DNA from 3 places in the Allobosea sp. 05L423 genome. Region 3 is predicted to be linked to each of the others. Evidence: predicted binding sites of a transcription regulator. Region 3 holds the regulator's gene; each other region holds the start of a gene.
The links. Region 3 encodes HrcA, which represses chaperone genes, less so after heat shock. Its sites were predicted from a motif close to GTTAGCACTCNCNNNNNGNGAGTGCTAAC; they were not measured.
Positions count from the first base shown of each region.

Region 1 (5,780 bases), on a different contig from region 3:
CGGTGCTGCGGAGCGATCTCGCCGCGCCAGCAACTGGTCGAGAAGCCTGAGGCCGGCTGGCCAGCCGCCGTGACCGCTGGCGACGTTGATATGCCCCGCATCGCCCGCATCGATGAAGGCCGCATCCCACATGTTGGCGATGACGCGCGCGCGCTCGATGTTCATGTAGGGATCTGTCCGGCTCGCAACGACGATCGCCGGGAAGGCGAAGGGCCTGTCCGGAACCGGGCCGAAGGATGCGATGCCGCAGACCCGCGACGCGCGCTGTTCGGGATCGGCCGGAGCGGCGAGGAGCGCGCCACCGATGTCGAGCTCTGGATGGCGGGCAGCCAGATGGGCGATCAGTGTCGAGCCGAGGCTGTGACCGACCAGCACGGCGCCCGGCCGGCGTTCGACGTGGTGGCGTAGGGTCGCGAGCCAGGTTTCCAGCTCCGGCGCGTCCCAGTCGCCCTGCTGCACGCGCTCGGCGCCGTCGATTTCGCTTTCCCAGCGGCTCTGCCAATGCGCCGGCTCAGAGCCGTAGAGACCGGGGACGATGAGGACGGTCATGGGGAGTCTCCTATTCCTCCCCGATCATCCCGCCGTCCGGCTCGTTCGGTCAATGAAACGTGTTCGCAAATTTGGACTGTTTTAGAGGACGAACGACCTGTGTCTTTTCTCGTTGGAGAAGCTTGGCCCATTCTGCCGTCGTCTTAGGCAGTGGGCTCTAAATCCCGGCGCCAGCCTGGAGTTCGTCGTCCAACTGGCCGTAGACGCCACGCCAGTAAAGCAGCGCACCCTCGTCCTGGGCGTGCCTGATCGCCTTGATCCGGCCGATCAGGATGGTGTGCGAATGGCGCTCGAGCGCCTCTTCCGTCTCGCAATCGAGGACGGCGAGCGCGCCGTCGAGCGTGGGCGCGCCGGTGACGAGGCGGCCCCACCGGCCGTCCTCGAAGCGAGCTTCTCCCTTGAAGCCGCCGCGTCCCGCGAAGCGATCCGCAACGGACCGGTGGCGCGCCGCGAGGACGTTTATGGCGAAATGGCGGGAGGCCTCGATGGTCGGCCAGGCCGAAGCGCTCTTGTTCACGCAGACGATGACGGTCGGCGGCTCCGCGGACAGCGCGGTGAGGGAGGTTGCTGTCAGGCCCGCGCGCGTGCCGTGATGGGAGGCGGTCACGATACTCACCGCACCGGCCACGTTACGCATCACCGTCTTGAAGGCATCGGCCTCGATGTCATTGGCCGCGAGTGGAGCCACCTGGCGGTTCATGCGATCACCCATACGAACGCTGCGGCGGGTCGGCCGCAAAACCGTACTAGGGCAGGTTTCTAAATTTGTCTATCGACTGAGTAGACAATATCAGGCTGCGCTCGCGTCGCCCGGCTGCTCGCCGCGAGAACGGCGGACGAGGTCTGCGATGGTCGTGTTGTCGACGACGCTCGCCATCGCGTCCCGAACCTGGCTCATCACGGAGCGCACCGGGCAGACGTCGATGTCGCCGCAATCGCTGCAGGCTCTGAAGGAGGAGCGGCTGGCGCAGGAAAGCGGCGCGATTGGCCCTTCTAGAGCGCGAACCACGGCGCCGACCATGATTGCTCGTGCCGGCTTGGCCAGAGCATAGCCGCCGCCCGGACCCTTCTTGCTGCGCAGCATGCCGGCATTGCGCAGGTCGAGCAGGATCGCGTCGAGGAACTTCTTCGGGATGTTGTTCTTCTGCGCGATATCGGCGACCTGAGTCGTCTCACCGGCTTCCAGCTTGGCAAGATGCACCATGGCCTTGAGGCCGTATTTGCCCTTGTTGGTCAGCATAGGCATGCCCCGCCCAGAGAGAAGTATATTCTATCTATCAACATTGCGGCTACGCGCAAGATCGCGTTCTTCGAGCGGAAAACGAAGAAGATTTATTCTGTCGCTTTCTCATGGGCTGGGCCCGCCGCGATCATGTGCGACGGTCAGCCTTCGCTTGCGCCAGTGGGTGAACAACTCCGTTTCGGCGTGCATGGCGTGCGTTCTGGGCTGAAAGTAGGGTCGTGCCCGCACGACATGTCGACCGGTTGCCGGAGCATCGCCGGAATTCCGTCAGCCGAGACCGAAACGTTGCAACGACATCCATGAGCCCTTCAACGTTTCGGAAACTCCACGGGCCTGACCGGCACAGCGAAGGAGTACCCCGGGCTTGTGTCGCCACGCTTCACCGGCGTGGTTTGCTGCCGGTGTCGCGCAAGAATTTCCCTCTGCGGATACTGCGACGTTTCAAGCCTTTCGAGTTGGATTGCGGCAAGATAAAAATCTACTGAATTAATGGTCTAATATTGACCTCGATCAGAGATCGGCCGCAACAATGAGCTGTTGGCACTCTCGAAAGGCGAGTGCCAAGAGGCTTCACGCTTGCCCATGGAGATCGCAATGGCATTTCGGCCGCTTCACGACCGTGTCGTGATCCACCGCCTAGACGGCGAGGAGAAGACGAAGGGCGGTATCATCATTCCCGATACCGCGAAGGAAAAGCCTCGGGAGGGCGAGGTCGTCGCCGTCGGTCCCGGCGCCCGCGATGAGAGCGGCAAGCTCGTGCCGCTCGACGTCAAGAAGGGCGATCGTGTCCTGTTCGGCAAGTGGTCTGGCACCGAAGTCAAGATCGACGGCCGGGACCTCCTGATCGCCAAGGAATCCGACATCCTGGGCGTCATCGGCTGACGCTGCGCAATTCAGTTCCAAGGAGAGCAGCATGGCTGCCAAAGATGTGAAGTTTTCCGCCGATGCGCGCGAGCGCCTCCTGCGCGGTGTCGATATCCTCGCCAATGCTGTCAAGGTCACGCTGGGTCCGAAGGGCCGCAACGTCGTGATCGAGAAGTCTTTCGGCGCGCCCCGCATTACCAAGGATGGTGTGAGCGTCGCCAAGGAGATCGAGCTCGCCGACAGGTTCGAGAATCTCGGCGCGCAGCTGCTGCGCGAAGTCGCTTCGAAGACGAACGATCTGGCCGGCGACGGCACCACCACCGCGACCGTGCTTGCCCAATCGATCGTCCGCGAGGGTTCGAAGGCCGTGGCCGCCGGCTTCAACCCGCAGGATCTGAAGCGCGGCATCGACCTTGCCGTGATCGAAGCGGTCAAGGATCTGGAGAAGCGCGCCACCAAGGTCGGCAAAGCCGATGATATCGCGCAGGTCGGCACGATCTCGGCCAATGGCGACGCCTCGATTGGCGCAATCATTTCCGAAGCTGTGCAGCGTGTCGGCAAGGAGGGCGTGATCACGGTCGAGGAGGCGAAGAGCCTCGAGACGGAGCTCGATGTCGTCGAGGGGTTGCAGTTCGACCGGGGCTATCTCTCGCCCTATTTCGTGACCAATGCCGAGAAGCTGCTCGTCGAGTTCGACGACCCCTACATCCTCATCCATGAGAAGAAGCTGTCCTCGTTGCAGTCTCTGCTGCCGATCCTCGAGGCGGTGGTGCAGACCGGCAAGCCGCTGCTGATCATCGCCGAGGATATCGAGGGCGAGGCGCTGGCCACGCTCGTCGTCAACAAGCTGCGCGGAGGCCTCAAGGTCGCGGCCGTGAAGGCGCCCGGCTTCGGCGATCGCCGCAAGGCGCTGCTGGAGGATATCGCCATCCTGACGGCTGGCGAGACGATTTCGGAAGATCTCGGCATCAAGCTGGAAAACGTGACGATCGCCCAGCTCGGCCGCGCCAAGAAGGTCCGAATCGACAAGGAAAACACCACCGTCGTCGACGGCGCCGGCAAGAAGAAGGCGATCGAGGCGCGTGTCGCGCAGATCAAGGCGCAGATCGAGGAGACGACCTCCGATTACGATCGCGAGAAGCTGCAGGAGCGGCTGGCCAAGCTTGCTGGCGGCGTTGCTGTGATCCGCGTCGGCGGTGCGACCGAGATCGACGTGAAGGAGAAGAAGGATCGCGTCGACGACGCGCTCAACGCCACCCGCGCGGCCGTCGCCGAGGGAATCGTTCCGGGCGGCGGTGTGGCTCTCCTGCGCGCGAAGGCCGCCGTCGCCAAGCTGAAGAGCGATAACGACGATGTCACCGCGGGCATCCAGATCGTCCTGAAGGCTCTGGAGGCGCCGATCCGCCAGATCGTCGAGAACGCCGGCGTCGAGGGCGCCGTCGTCGTCGGCAAGCTGCTGGAAGCGAAGTCGCCGACCTATGGCTACAACGCCCAGACCGAAGAATATGTCGATCTGATCGAGGCCGGCATCGTCGACCCGGTCAAGGTGGTCCGCACGGCCCTGCAGGACGCAGCTTCCGTCGCAGGTCTGCTCGTCACCACCGAGGCCCTGATCACCGAGGCGCCCAAGGACAAGGTGCCCGCGCCGGGGCTGCCGCCGGGAGGCGGGCTCGACTTCTGAAGTCAGCCTCGGACTTCAGTCAGGCCTTGATCGGGTGACGCGCGGCCTCCGTCGCGCGTCACCTTCGCTGGCTTCGTGCCGGTCGCTTTTCAGTGATGAAGCCCGCCGCGAAGTCACGCGAGCGGCCAGTTTTCGCGAGTGCTGCATGGTTCGCAAATCGGTCGATATCGCTGTCCTGGGCCTGGGCGCCATGGGCTCCGCTGCCCTGTTCCAGCTGGCAACCCGAGGAGCGGATGTTCTCGGGATCGATCAGTTCAGCCCGCCTCATCAATTGGGTTCGAGCCACGGCGAAACGCGGATCACGCGCCTTGCCGTCGCGGAAGGGAAGGAACTGGTGCCGCTGGTGCGGCGATCCCATGAAATCTGGCAGGAGCTGGAAGCCCGTACCGGCGAGGGCCTGTTCGGCCAGGTCGGATTTCTGGCGGTTTCCGGCAGCGGGCCGGGCCAGGGTTCTGCGGACTATGTCGACCGCGTCACCGCGGTTGCGCAAGGGGAGGGGATTCACCACGAAGTCATCGACGCCGCCGAAGCGCGGCGCCGTTATCCCTGGCTCAATGCGGGCGACGGCGATCGCGTCTATTTCGAACCGGAAGGCGGCTTCTTGCGGCCCGAGCACTGTGTCTCCGCGCAACTGCGTCTCGCTTCCGCCGCCGGCGCGAAGCTGATGCTCGACACCCCTGTCCGGGCGATTGTTGCGCAAGGCGATCACATCGAGCTTCGGACTGACAACCAAACGATCCTTGCCGGCCGTGTCGTGGTGAGCGCGGGAGCCTGGGCGAGCAAGCTGTTAGGCCCGGGCTTCAACGCCCTGCTGCGCCCTACGCGGGAAATCCTGCACTGGTACGGTCTGGACTCCGCGGCATCGCCCCAATGGACGGACGCACCGGTTTTTATCTGGGCCACAGGTGCGCGGCAGGGCTTCTACGGTTTTCCGGCCATCGACGGGACGGTGAAGGTCGCGCATGGGGAGAAGAATGTCTTCGTCGACCCCGACCGTTTCGATCGTTCGAGCGACGAGGCTGAATCGCGAGATTTCTACGCCAAGGCGATCGAAGGGCGGCTGAATGGCCTGCGCGCCGATAACTCGCGTCGCAAGACCTGCCTTTATACGGTCTCGCCCGATGGTGGTTTCGTCATCGACGAATGGCCCGAAAGCGAGCGCGTCCTCGTCGTCTCTCCCTGTTCCGGGCACGGCTTCAAGCACTCGGCTGGGATCGGCGAGGCCGTGAGCCAGCGCATTCTGGATGGCGCGAGCCGCATCGACCTGTCGGCTTTCCGGCTCGGACGGTTCGAGGCCCGCAACAACGGCTTCTGACTTTTACGCCAGACACCGCTGGCTGGGGCAGCCTCAGCTTTCGAGGAAGGCGGCCACCTGCGGATGGGCCCGCAGTGCAGCGACGTCCTCCGGCGTGGGCAGGACGGGCCGGTCGCGTACGGAATCGA
Region 1 is NZ_JBFTOA010000001.1:34,965-40,744, forward strand. It holds gene AC1DNE_RS00160 (RBBP9/YdeN family alpha/beta hydrolase) at 1-549, opposite strand, end outside; gene AC1DNE_RS00165 (flavin reductase family protein) at 707-1,249, opposite strand; gene AC1DNE_RS00170 (RrF2 family transcriptional regulator) at 1,340-1,789, opposite strand; gene groES (co-chaperone GroES) at 2,387-2,674, shown strand; gene groL (chaperonin GroEL) at 2,706-4,337, shown strand; gene solA (N-methyl-L-tryptophan oxidase) at 4,483-5,652, shown strand; gene AC1DNE_RS00190 (cupin domain-containing protein) at 5,686-5,780, opposite strand, start outside.
Region 1: a site for HrcA is predicted at 2,329-2,357, ahead of groES (co-chaperone GroES). Genes of this name have one in related genera too.

Region 2 (5,780 bases), on a different contig from region 3:
TCACATCCGAGGACGATGAGAGGTGTCTGATGAGCTTCGACCGCCAATGACCGAAGCGAAGTGGTTCGCCAGCTACAGCCAATACGGGCGATCGCGAAACACTTTGCCGTCGCGATTCAGACCATCGGCGGGCTCTGAATTCTCAGATCAGCGAGTGGGATCTAGGGCTATTTGAAGCCAGGACGCCGCCGCGACTTCGTATTGATCTGCGCTGCGAGCCCGGCCTGTTTAACATTGGCGTCCCTCGCCAAACGGAGTCCGCGCAGTTTATGCATGTTGTCCTCGCGCTGCTGGGTCAGTTTCTCCGTTTCGGACATAATCCTGGCGTGAGAGAGCGCCCGCGTTTGGATTTTCAGGAACTGATTGTCGGCGGTTAAGCGTTGCTTTGAAAGTTCGAACACTATGATTTCCATTCGCAGTTAGGTTGAAAACAAAAAGGCCGAGCAAGTGCCCGGCCTTTCGAGTGGCTATAGTCGCTGGTGCCAGTACATCCGTGGTCAACGGCGACGATTGCCAAATCACGCAGTCTGGAGCTGTTCCGCGGCCATCTTGCCGGACCGGTTGTCGCGAGCGACTTCGTATCCAAGCTTCTGGCCTTCCTGCAAATCCCGCATCCCAGCTCGTTCGACGGCGGAGATGTGCACGAACACATCCTGGCCGCCGTCATCCGGCTGGATGAAGCCGAAACCCTTGGTGGAATTGAACCATTTCACTGTGCCGGTGGTCATGAGAAACCCTCCTTTTGGCAAGACCTGTCGCTCGTCGACAGAATGTTCGACGAGTTCAGAACGATTTCGAAAGGGGGGAGTTTATCAGAGCCGCGCCAAAGCGCGAAAATAACAACGGCCGTCCAAGCAATCTCGATAAAATACAAATAACTCAGGTCACCGATTGCGTCAAGATAATTATCATAAATACGATTTTTATCTTTGTGCTCATGATTTCAACTACCTGCTCGCGGAACATTTTTAGCGAGAATTCTGTCAATTCTCTGCCATATCCGGCCGGCATCGGCGGGCCCTTGAAAGTGGACAACGCTGTCTGGCTGCCCGGAAGCCAGGGGTAATCCAACGGCTAACACCCGGCCCACAACGCTCAGTGGGCCGGGGCGAAGTCGTGTCCCCGCTCGATGAATAACCCGGCCCGCTCGCGCCGGGCCGGGCGCGTCGTCAGGCCCTGCCCCGTGAGCCTTCCCTTCGGCTTCCCATGAACGCAGCCACGTCGGGCGCGAGAAGGTCGTGCCTTTCCGCCCATGAGGCGAATAAGCCCCGCGCCGTTTCCGGTTCGATCTCGCCGCGGATCGCCGCCAGGCAGGCTTTCAAAGCAAAGCCATGGACCGGATCGCGCCTGCTCACCGGCCAGTCGGCCAGGAACATGTAGGCCTCCATCGCCGACGCAATCGCCGCCGGGTGCCCGAGACCGGTCAGGATAACAACCGGTCTCTCAAAGTCGTCAGATGTCATCATGCAGTCCTCCCTGGGCGGGGAGCGAGTGCCAACGTTGCCATAGCCATATCCTCCTGGAAGCAACATGGATCCGGTTTGGTTGATCGCCGCGTCGAGCGCGCTGTCACTGTCGGCGGCTGCCATGATTTTGGGATGCGCTCGCCCCGGATCAAGCCCGCCGCAGCATCGACGTTACTGGAGTCGGAATTCGCCGCTCACCGCGCTGAAGTCGGCCGGGCCGATCAGGTCCTTATGAGCGACGGTGATGCGGAAGAGTTTGCCCTCGAGCTTGGCCTGCCAGAAGGCAAGGAACTTGTTCAGTTCGGGAAAGCGCGGGGCGAGGTCGTAGTCCTGCCAGATGTATTCCTGCAGGATCGAAGGGTGGTCGGGCAAGCGGTAGAGGATCCCGGCGGTGGTCAATCCGTAGCCGGCGATCTGGCGGGCGAAGTCCGTCGAAGCCATTCCTTTCAGCCCCCTGGTTTCACTGCGCCGATGGCAGCGCGTTTCCAACGTCTTGGCAAGCCGAAAGTTTGCGTTTGCGCTGCCTTTTCAGCCTGTTAGCACTCGATCAAAAAAAGTGCTGCCGGCCTCTTGAAGGCCAAAAATGAGCAACCCAAATCATCGCGCGGGCACGGCGCCTCAGGGGCGAGCGGAACCTCGCCGCGAGACCCGAACAGGGCCGAGCCGCTTTGACATGTGACCGACATGGAAACTGGAGGAACTCATGAAGTTTCGGCCACTGCATGACCGCGTCGTCGTGAAGCGCATCGACGCCGAGGAGAAGACCAGGGGCGGGATCATCATTCCCGACACTGCCAAGGAAAAGCCGCAGGAGGGCGAGGTCGTTGCTGTCGGCGCCGGGGCTCGCGACGAGACCGGCAAGCTCGTGCCGCTCGACGTCAAGGTCGGCGACCGCGTGCTCTTCGGCAAATGGAGCGGCACCGAGGTCAAGATCGATGACCAGGATCTCCTGATCATGAAGGAGTCCGACATCATGGGCGTCGTCGAGACGGCTGCTGCCCTCAAGAAGGCCGCCTGACGGGGCCTTCATCCCATCTCATCAACCTGAAACCTCAAGTCTGAAGGAGTGAGGAATCATGGCTGCGAAGGACGTGAAGTTTTCGCAGGACGCGCGCGAGCGGATGCTGCGCGGCGTCGACACGTTGGCCAATGCCGTGAAGGTCACGCTGGGTCCGAAGGGCCGCAACGTCGTGATCGAGAAGTCGTTCGGCGCCCCGCGCATCACCAAGGATGGCGTCACCGTCGCCAAGGAGATCGAGCTTTCCGACAAGTTCGAGAACATGGGCGCCCAGATGGTCCGCGAGGTGGCGTCGAAGCAGAACGACGCGGCCGGTGACGGCACCACGACCGCCACGGTCCTGGCCCAGGCGATCGTCCGCGAGGGGGCCAAGGCGGTGGCCGCCGGCATCAATCCGATGGATTTGAAGCGCGGCATCGATCTCGCCGTCGAGGCGGTGACGAAGTCGCTCGGCGAGCATTCCAAGACCATCACCGGCTCGGAGGAGGTCGCGCAGGTCGGCACCATCTCTGCGAATGGCGACCGTACGATCGGCGAGATGATCGCCGAGGCGATGAAGAAGGTGGGCAACGAGGGTGTCATCGCCGTCGAGGAAGCCAAGACCGCCGAAACCGAACTCGACGTTGTCGAAGGCATGCAGTTCGATCGCGGCTATCTCTCGCCCTATTTCGTGACCAACACCGAGAAGATGGTCGCGGAGCTGGAAGACCCGTACATCCTGATCCACGAGAAGAAGCTCTCTGGCCTCCAGACGATGCTGCCGCTGCTGGAAGCGGTGGTGCAGACCGGCAAGCCCCTGCTGATCGTGGCGGAGGACGTCGAGGGCGAGGCTCTCGCCACGCTCGTCGTCAACAAGCTTCGTGGCGGCCTCAAGATCGCAGCCGTCAAGGCTCCGGGCTTCGGCGATCGCCGCAAGGCCATGCTGGAGGATATAGCGATCCTGACCGGCGGCACCGCCATCAGCGAGGATCTCGGTATCAAGCTGGAGAATGTTACGCTCGACATGCTCGGCCGTGCCAAGAAGGTTCGGATCGAGAAGGAGAACACCACCATCGTCGATGGCGCCGGCTCGAAGGTCGAGATCGACGCAAGGGTCGCACAGATCAAGGCCCAAATCGAGGAGACCTCCTCGGACTACGACCGCGAGAAGCTCCAGGAACGTCTGGCGAAGCTCGCTGGCGGCGTCGCGGTGATCCGCGTCGGCGGCGCGACCGAGGTCGAGGTCAAGGAGAAGAAGGATCGTGTCGACGATGCGCTGAACGCGACCCGCGCCGCGGTCGAGGAAGGAATCCTGCCGGGCGGCGGCGTCGCTCTGCTGCGCGCGGTCAAGGCCCTCGAAGGGCTCGTGCCCGGCAATGACGACCAGAAGACCGGCGTCGAGATCGTCCGCAAGGCGATCACCGCGCCGGCCCGCCAGATCGTCGAGAATGCCGGCGGCGATGGCGCGGTCGTGGTCGGCAAGCTGCTGGAGTCGCAGGACTATGCCTGGGGCTACAACGCCCAGACCGGCGAATACGGCGATCTGGTCAAGGCCGGCATCATCGACCCGACCAAGGTCGTGCGCACCGCGATCCAGGATGCGGCGTCGGTCGCAGGCCTGCTGATCACCACCGAGGCGATGATCGCGGAGCTTCCGAAGAAGGATCCGGCGCCGGCATTGCCTGCCGGTGGCATGGACTATTGAGCATCGAGGGCGCCGCGACGCCGCGGCGCCCTCTTTCAAACGCTGCAATCTTAGGCATGTCGGAGGAGCCATGCCGTTCTCATCGTTGACCGATCCCATCGACCTGGCCCGTGCCGAGGCCGCTCTTGAAAAAGCGTGGGCGGAACTCAAGCCATCGCTTCCGGCAGGCTCTGACGAACTGGAGCGGAACAACCTCGCCTATATCGGTACTTCGCTGGTTCCTCTCGCGCTCGACGAGGACGATCTCGCACAGCGTGCGGTCGGTCGGTATCGCGAGAAAACCTAGGCGAGAGGCTTAGGGAAAGCCCCAGCATTCGCCACAATCATATCAGGCAGCCGACATAACCGATGGTCTTCAGGAATCGAAGGAAATCTCACCCTCCGACCGCTTCAAGCCCTCATTGCGAAAGCCGAGAGCGCAACATATGGGCTTAAGGATAATCTCTTGGCCGTCATGACACGGGACGGATCGGCAACCTGGCAGACAGTCGCCGCTCACATCGAGTCCCAATTGCCCGGCGCGGGAGAGTTCGCTACCGCGCGATTAAACGCCATACTCGTCTTGATCAGGACCCTATCCGGAAAATCCGAATGACAACGACCGCCACAGCCGAGCATCGCAGCTTCGAAGCCGACGTCTCCCGCTTGCTGCACATGATGGTGCATTCGGTCTATTCCGACCGCGACGTTTTCCTGCGTGAGCTGATTTCGAACGCAGCCGACGCTTGCGAGAAGCTGCGCTACGAAGCGATCGAGAAGCCCGAACTGCTCGGCGAAGAGCCGAAGCTCGCGATCACCATCATCGCCGATCCGGAGGCGAGCAAGCTGACCATTGCCGACAACGGCATCGGCATGAGCCATGACGAGATGATCGAGGCTCTCGGCACGATCGCCCGCTCGGGCACGCGCAGCTTCATGGAGCGGGTCGCGACCGCCGATGGCAAGGACGGCGCGCAGCTCATCGGCCAGTTCGGCGTCGGCTTCTATTCCGCCTTCATGGTCGCCGCGAAGGTCGAGGTCGTCAGCCGCCGCGCCGATAGCGCCGAAGCCTGGACCTGGTCATCCGACGGTAAGGGTGAGTTCACGGTGGCGCCCGCGGCGTTGGAGGAGGCTCCGGTCCGCGGGACGCGGGTGATGCTCCATCTGATGGACGATGCCAAGACCTACGCCGAGCGCTGGACTTTGGAGCGCGTCGTTAAGGAGCAGTCCGGCCATGTGCCCGTCCCGATTTCCTTGATCGCGGAGCCGGGAGCCGAACCAGTCTCCCTCTCCGACGGGGCCGCACTCTGGACCAAGCCGAAGAGCGAGATCACCAAGGACGAATACGCCGACTTCTACCGCAGCGTTGCGGGGCAATATGACGAGCCGGCGGCCACAATCCATTTTCGCGCGGAAGGCTTGCACGAATATACCGCGCTCGCCTTCGTCCCGGGCGCACGCCCGTTCGATCTCTTCGACGCCGACCGCAAGGGGAGGATAAAGCTCTACGTAAAGCGCGTCTTCATCACGGACGAGGCCGAGCTCCTTCCGCGCTATCTGCGTTTCGTGCGCGGCATCGTCGATACAGCCGACCTGCCGCTCAACGTCTCTCGCGAGATGATCCAGAACAGCC
Region 2 is NZ_JBFTOA010000016.1:77,568-83,347, reverse strand. It holds gene AC1DNE_RS24390 (hypothetical protein) at 168-401, opposite strand; gene AC1DNE_RS24385 (cold-shock protein) at 519-728, opposite strand; gene AC1DNE_RS24380 (DUF982 domain-containing protein) at 1,170-1,589, opposite strand; gene AC1DNE_RS24375 (usg protein) at 1,638-1,907, opposite strand; gene groES (co-chaperone GroES) at 2,170-2,484, shown strand; gene groL (chaperonin GroEL) at 2,543-4,168, shown strand; gene AC1DNE_RS24360 (hypothetical protein) at 4,239-4,454, shown strand; gene htpG (molecular chaperone HtpG) at 4,760-5,780, shown strand, end outside.
Region 2: a site for HrcA is predicted at 2,002-2,030, ahead of groES (co-chaperone GroES). Genes of this name have one in related genera too.

Region 3 (5,780 bases):
ATAGCTGCGGGCCATCAGCGAGCGGCTCGAGGAGTAGCCGGAAAGCACGAGGCAGGCGCCGGCGAAAGCCGCACACCACGCGTGCTCGTCGCTGCGGACCTGGCCGTGTCCCGACAGGCGGAACATCTCCAAAATCCGCGGTTCCGCTGCTGCGCCCTTGTATTCGGTGATGCCCCGGAGGGTATTCGCGATCAGCCACCACGGAGCCAACATGCGCACCTCACACAACTTATGGTTGCATGATCAATGCATATGCGCCTCCCCGACGCAATGCCGCAGCGGCAACTGCGTTAACGACAGAGGCCCGGCAGTGCACCGGCCACTGCCCGGCGCCTCGTTTCCGCAGCCCTGCAGAAGGCCGCGATCAGCCTTCGGCCTGAGCCTCGCCGCGGATATAGGGCTCGACAGGGCCCTTCAGCGTGATCGTCATCGGGCGGCCGAAGCGATCCTTGGCGTTGCCGGCCGCGACCTTCACCCAGCCTTCGGAGACGCAATATTCCTCGACATTGGTCTTCTCGACGCCCTTGAAACGGATGCCGATGTCGCGCGCCAGCACCTCGGCGTCGTAAAACGGGCTGTCCGGGTTGACGGAGAGGCGGTCGGGAAGCTGGTCTGACATGGGCTTTGGCTCTTGTGGATTCGGGGGCGCTTTCGCGCGGAGATAGCCTCATCCGCGACGGAAGCCAAATTCTTCAAGATGGAAACGCGTCGTCATCCCGGGCGAGCGGCGAAACCGCGCCGATCCGGAAGCCCTGGCGGCGTTCCGGTTTTCTTCGATGGCTTGCGGGCCACGCCCGGAACAACGGCGTACTTCCTCAGACAGATGCTGCGCGTCAGCGTTCGCCGTCGAGCAGGCTGCCGACCACCTTGGCGGTGTAGTCGACCATCGGGACGATGCGGGCATAGTTCAGACGCGTCGGGCCGATGATGCCGACGACGCCGACGATGCGCTGCTCGGCATCGCGGAAGGGGGCCGCCACCATCGAGGAGCCCGACATCGAGAACAGCTTGTTCTCCGAGCCGATGAAGATGCGCACGCCGTCGCCATCCTCCGCTCGCGACAGAAGATCGATCACGTCGGTCTGGGTCTCGAGATCGCCGAAGAGCAGGCGGATGCGCTCGAGGTCCTCCTGCGCCTTCAGGTCCTCGAGCAGGTTCGCCTGGCCGCGGACGATCAGGTGCCGGTCGCTGCTCGGGCCCGACGAAGTGGCGATGCCGTTCTCGACCAGCCGGGCGGTCAGCGCATCGAGCTCGCGCTCCATCTGCGTGCGCTGGGTCGCGATCTCGCCGCGCAATTCGGCGAGCGTCTTGCCGATGATACGCGCGTTGAGGAAGTTCGCGGCCTCGCTCAGCGCCGAAGCCGGCAGGCCGGGCGGCAGCGCCAGCAGGCGGTTCTCGACCGTGCCGTCCTCCGCGACGAGCACGACCAGCGCACGGGCGGGATCGAGCCGGACGAACTCGATGTGCTTGAGCCTTGGATCAGCCTTGGTGGTGACGACGACACCAGCGCCGCGCGACAGGCCGGAGAGCAGCGCCGAGGCCTCGGTCAGCGTCTGGTCGAGGCTGCGGTTGGTTGCGGCAGCCCTGATCTGTGCCTCGATGCGCTTGCGCTCGTCGGAGGTGAGGTTGCCGACCTCCATCATCGCATCGACGAAGAAGCGCAGGCCTCGTTCCGTAGGAAGGCGCCCCGCAGAGGTGTGCGGCGCGTAGATCAGCCCGGCCAGCTCCAGATCGGTCATGACGTTGCGCACCGTCGCCGGCGAGAGCGACATCGGCAGCAGGCGCGCGATGTTGCGCGAGCCGACAGGCTCGCCGGTCGTCAGAAAGCCGTCGACGATCTGGCGGAATATCTCGCGCGAGCGCTGATCGGTCTCGACCAGGCTGCTTATCGTCTCGGGGCGGGGCGTGTGGGCGCTCATGAACCTTTACGGGCGAACCGTTCCTCTGTCCTATTGTCGTCACGCGATGCGCATGGATCAAGGGGTAGAAAGCCCCCCTGCCTTGCCGTACCGGGCGGGAGAGCCTAAAAGCCGCCACTTCTCCGCAAGACAGGATCATTTCATGCGACCCTCCAAACGCGCCGCCGACGAGATGCGCAAGGTCACGCTCGAACGCGGCGTGGTGCGCTATGCCGAGGGCTCCTGCATGGTGACGTTCGGCGAGACCAAGGTGCTCTGCGCCGCCACCGTCGAGGAAAAGGGCCCGCCGTGGCTGCGCGGCACCGGCAAGGGCTGGGTCACCGCCGAGTATTCGATGCTGCCGCGCGCAACGCATGAGCGCACGCGCCGCGAGGTTACCTCCGGCAAACCCTCTGGCCGCACGCAGGAGATCCAGCGACTGGTCGGGCGCTCGCTTCGCGCCGTCGTCGACCTGACCGCGATCGGCGAGCGCCAGATCGTCGTCGACTGCGACGTGCTGCAGGCCGATGGCGGCACCCGGACGGCGTCGATCACCGGCGCCTGGGTGGCGCTGCACGACGCGTTGAAATGGATGGAAGGCCGCGGGCTCCTCAAGGGCACCAACCCGCTGAAGGACCATGTCGCCGCCGTCTCCTGCGGCATCGTCGCCGGCCAGCCGGTGATCGACCTCGACTATGTCGAGGATTCCGGCGCGCAGACCGACGCGAATTTCGTCATCACCGGCACGGGCGGCCTCGTCGAGGTGCAGGGTACGGCGGAAGGCGCGCCGTTCTCGGAGGAGGAGCTGCTTTCGCTGCTCAAGCTCGCCAAGGGCGGCGTTTCCAAGCTGGTCGCCCTCCAGAAGGCGGCTGTGGCCTGACGATGAGCCAGCACCGCCTCCTCACCGGCAAGGTCGTGATCGCGACCCACAACCAGGGCAAGCTGCGCGAGATGCGACAGCTTCTGGCTCCCTACGGCATCGAGCTCGTCTCGGCCGGGGAGCTCGGCCTGCCCGAGCCGGTCGAGGACGGCACCATGTTCTCGGAGAATGCGGCGATCAAGGCGGTCGCCGCGACCAGGGCGAGCGGCCTGCCTGCGCTCTCCGACGACTCGGGCGTCTGCATCGACGCGCTCGACGGTGCACCCGGCCTGTTCTCTGCCAATTGGGCCGGTCCGGGCAAGGATTTCGCCCCCGCGATCGCGCGCGTGCAGATCGAACTGGCCAAGCGCGGCGCCGCCACGCCCGACAAGCGCGGGGCGCATTTCGTTTCGGCGCTGGTGATCGCCTGGCCGGACGGCCATCAGGAGCTGTTCGAGGGCCGCGTCTTCGGCACGATCACTCATGAGGTCCGTGGCGCGGGCGGCTTCGGCTACGACCCGATCTTCCTGCCTGACGGGCACGCGAAGACCTTCGGCGAGATGACAGCGGCCGAGAAGCACGGCATCCCGGCCGATGGCTCCCCCGGCCTGTCCCACCGGGCGCGCGCCTTCCATGTCCTTGCCGCCGCCTGCCTGAGGAAACCGGCATGAGCACCGCGGCCGCCCTTGCGGAGCGGCCCACCGCCCCGCATCCGACAACAGATGCGGGCTTCGCCGTCTATGTGCACTGGCCGTTCTGCCTGGCCAAATGCCCCTATTGCGACTTCAACAGCCATGTCCGGCTGCAACCGCCGGACCAGGCCCGTTACATCGCAGCCTTCCGCCGCGAGATCGCGCATCGCGCCGCGCTGGTGCCCGGCCGCACGGTCTCCTCGATCTTCTTCGGCGGCGGCACGCCCTCGCTCATGGAAGGCCGCACGGTCGGCGCGATCCTCGATGCGATCGGGGAGCACTGGGCAGTCGATCCGAAGTGCGAAGTGACGCTGGAGGCGAACCCGACCAGCGTCGAGGCCGGGCGCTTCCGCGACTTCAGGGCTGCCGGCGTCAACCGCGTCTCGCTCGGCGTGCAGGCGCTGAACGACTCCGATCTCAAGGCGCTCGGCCGCATGCACTCCGCCGAGGAAGCGCTGGCGGCGGTCGCGATCGCGCGGAAATATTTCGAGCGCTATTCCTTCGACCTGATCTACGCCCGTTCGCCGATGCAGACGCCCGCGCTCTGGCGCGCCGAGCTGGAGCTGGCGATCAGCCATGCGGCCGAGCACCTCTCGCTCTACCAGCTCACCATCGAGCCGGGCACGGCCTTCGAGCGGCTGTTCCGGGCCGGCAAGCTCGCGATTCCCGACCATGATGCCGGCGCGGCGCTCTACGAGATCACGCAAGAGGTGACAGCCAAGCACGGCCTGCCGGTCTACGAGATCTCGAACCACGCGCGGCCGGGCGCGGAATGCCGCCACAACCTCGTCTATTGGCACTATGGCGAATATGCCGGCGTCGGCCCCGGCGCCCATGGCAGGCTGGTGACGACGCAGGGCCGCATGGCGCATTCGACCGAGAAGCGACCGGAAATCTGGCTGGAGCGGGTCGAAGCTGAAGGCCACGCCCTGGTCGAGGACGAGCGGCTGAGCGAGGAATCGCAAGGCGACGAATACCTGCTGATGGGGCTGCGGCTGGTCGAAGGCATCGACCCGGCGGTGTTCAAGGCGCTGGCGGGCCGCGAGCTCAACGCCAACCGCGTCGCCAGCCTGATCGACGAGAAGCTCCTGATGCACCGGCATGGCGGCCGGCTCGCGGCGACGCCGGATGGCGCACTGCTGCTCGACGCGCTGGTGGCCGATCTGGCGGCCTGAGTTTCGCCGGCTTTCGCGGCCCCCCCGCCGTCATGCTCGCCCTTGCGGCGAGCATCCATGTCTTGAACACGTCCCTCGACCAGCGAAGACGTGGATGGTCGGAACAAACCCGACCATGACGGAGAGCGTCGGAAAGCCGCTCAGCGCTTGCCCAGCCTCACCCCCGTCTTCGGATCGAAGACGTGGACCTTGTCGGGATCGACGGTGATCCAGAGCCGGCCTTCCTGCGCCGCGACGTCGCCGGTCGCCGCCTGCATCACGAAGGGTTGGCCCGCGAGCTTGCCGTGGAAGAGCTGGGTCGCGCCGAGCTCCTCGATGAACTCGACGTCGAAGGGCAGCGAGCCCGCCTGGCCTTCCGAGGCGATCTCGACATCCTCGGGCCGCAGGCCCACCTCGACCGGCGCCTGCGCCGCCAGATCCTCGCGCAGGTCGCGGACCTCAATGATGGCGTCGCCGAGCGCGACGATGCCGGGGCCGTCGACCAGGCCGGGCAGGATGTTCATCGGCGGCGAGCCGATGAAGGTCGCGACGAACTTGCTGGCCGGCTTGCGGTAGACCTCGGCCGGCACGCCGATCTGTTCGACCTGGCCGGCATTCATCACCACGAGCTTGTCGGAGAGCGTCATCGCCTCGACCTGATCGTGGGTGACGTAGATCGAGGTGACGCCGAGCGCGCGCTGCAGCTTCTTGATCTCGACGCGCATCTGGACGCGCAGCTTGGCATCGAGGTTCGAGAGCGGCTCGTCGAAGAGGAAGACCTGCGGCTTGCGCACGATGGCGCGGCCCATGGCGACGCGCTGGCGCTGGCCGCCGGAAAGCTGCCGCGGCCGGCGCTCGAGGAAGGGCTCGATCGCGAGGATGCGCGCCGCCTCCTTCACGCGCTTGTCGATCTCGTCCTTCGGCGTGCCGCGGTTGCGCAGGCCGTAGGCCATGTTGTCGTAGATGTTCATATGCGGGTAGAGCGCATAGTTCTGGAACACCATCGCGATGTCGCGGTCGGCCGGCTCGATCTGGTTGACGACGCGGCTGCCGATCGCGACTTCGCCCGAGGAGATCGTCTCGAGACCGGCGACCATGCGCAGCAGCGTGGACTTGCCGCAACCGGAGGGGCCGACCAGCACGCAGAAGCCGCCGTCGGGAATGTCGAAGGAAACGC
Region 3 is NZ_JBFTOA010000008.1:72,334-78,113, reverse strand. It holds gene AC1DNE_RS18520 (C40 family peptidase) at 1-213, opposite strand, end outside; gene AC1DNE_RS18515 (DUF3297 family protein) at 365-619, opposite strand; gene hrcA (heat-inducible transcriptional repressor HrcA) at 834-1,919, opposite strand; gene rph (ribonuclease PH) at 2,062-2,778, shown strand; gene rdgB (RdgB/HAM1 family non-canonical purine NTP pyrophosphatase) at 2,781-3,428, shown strand; gene hemW (radical SAM family heme chaperone HemW) at 3,425-4,624, shown strand; gene AC1DNE_RS18490 (sn-glycerol-3-phosphate import ATP-binding protein UgpC) at 4,765-5,780, opposite strand, start outside.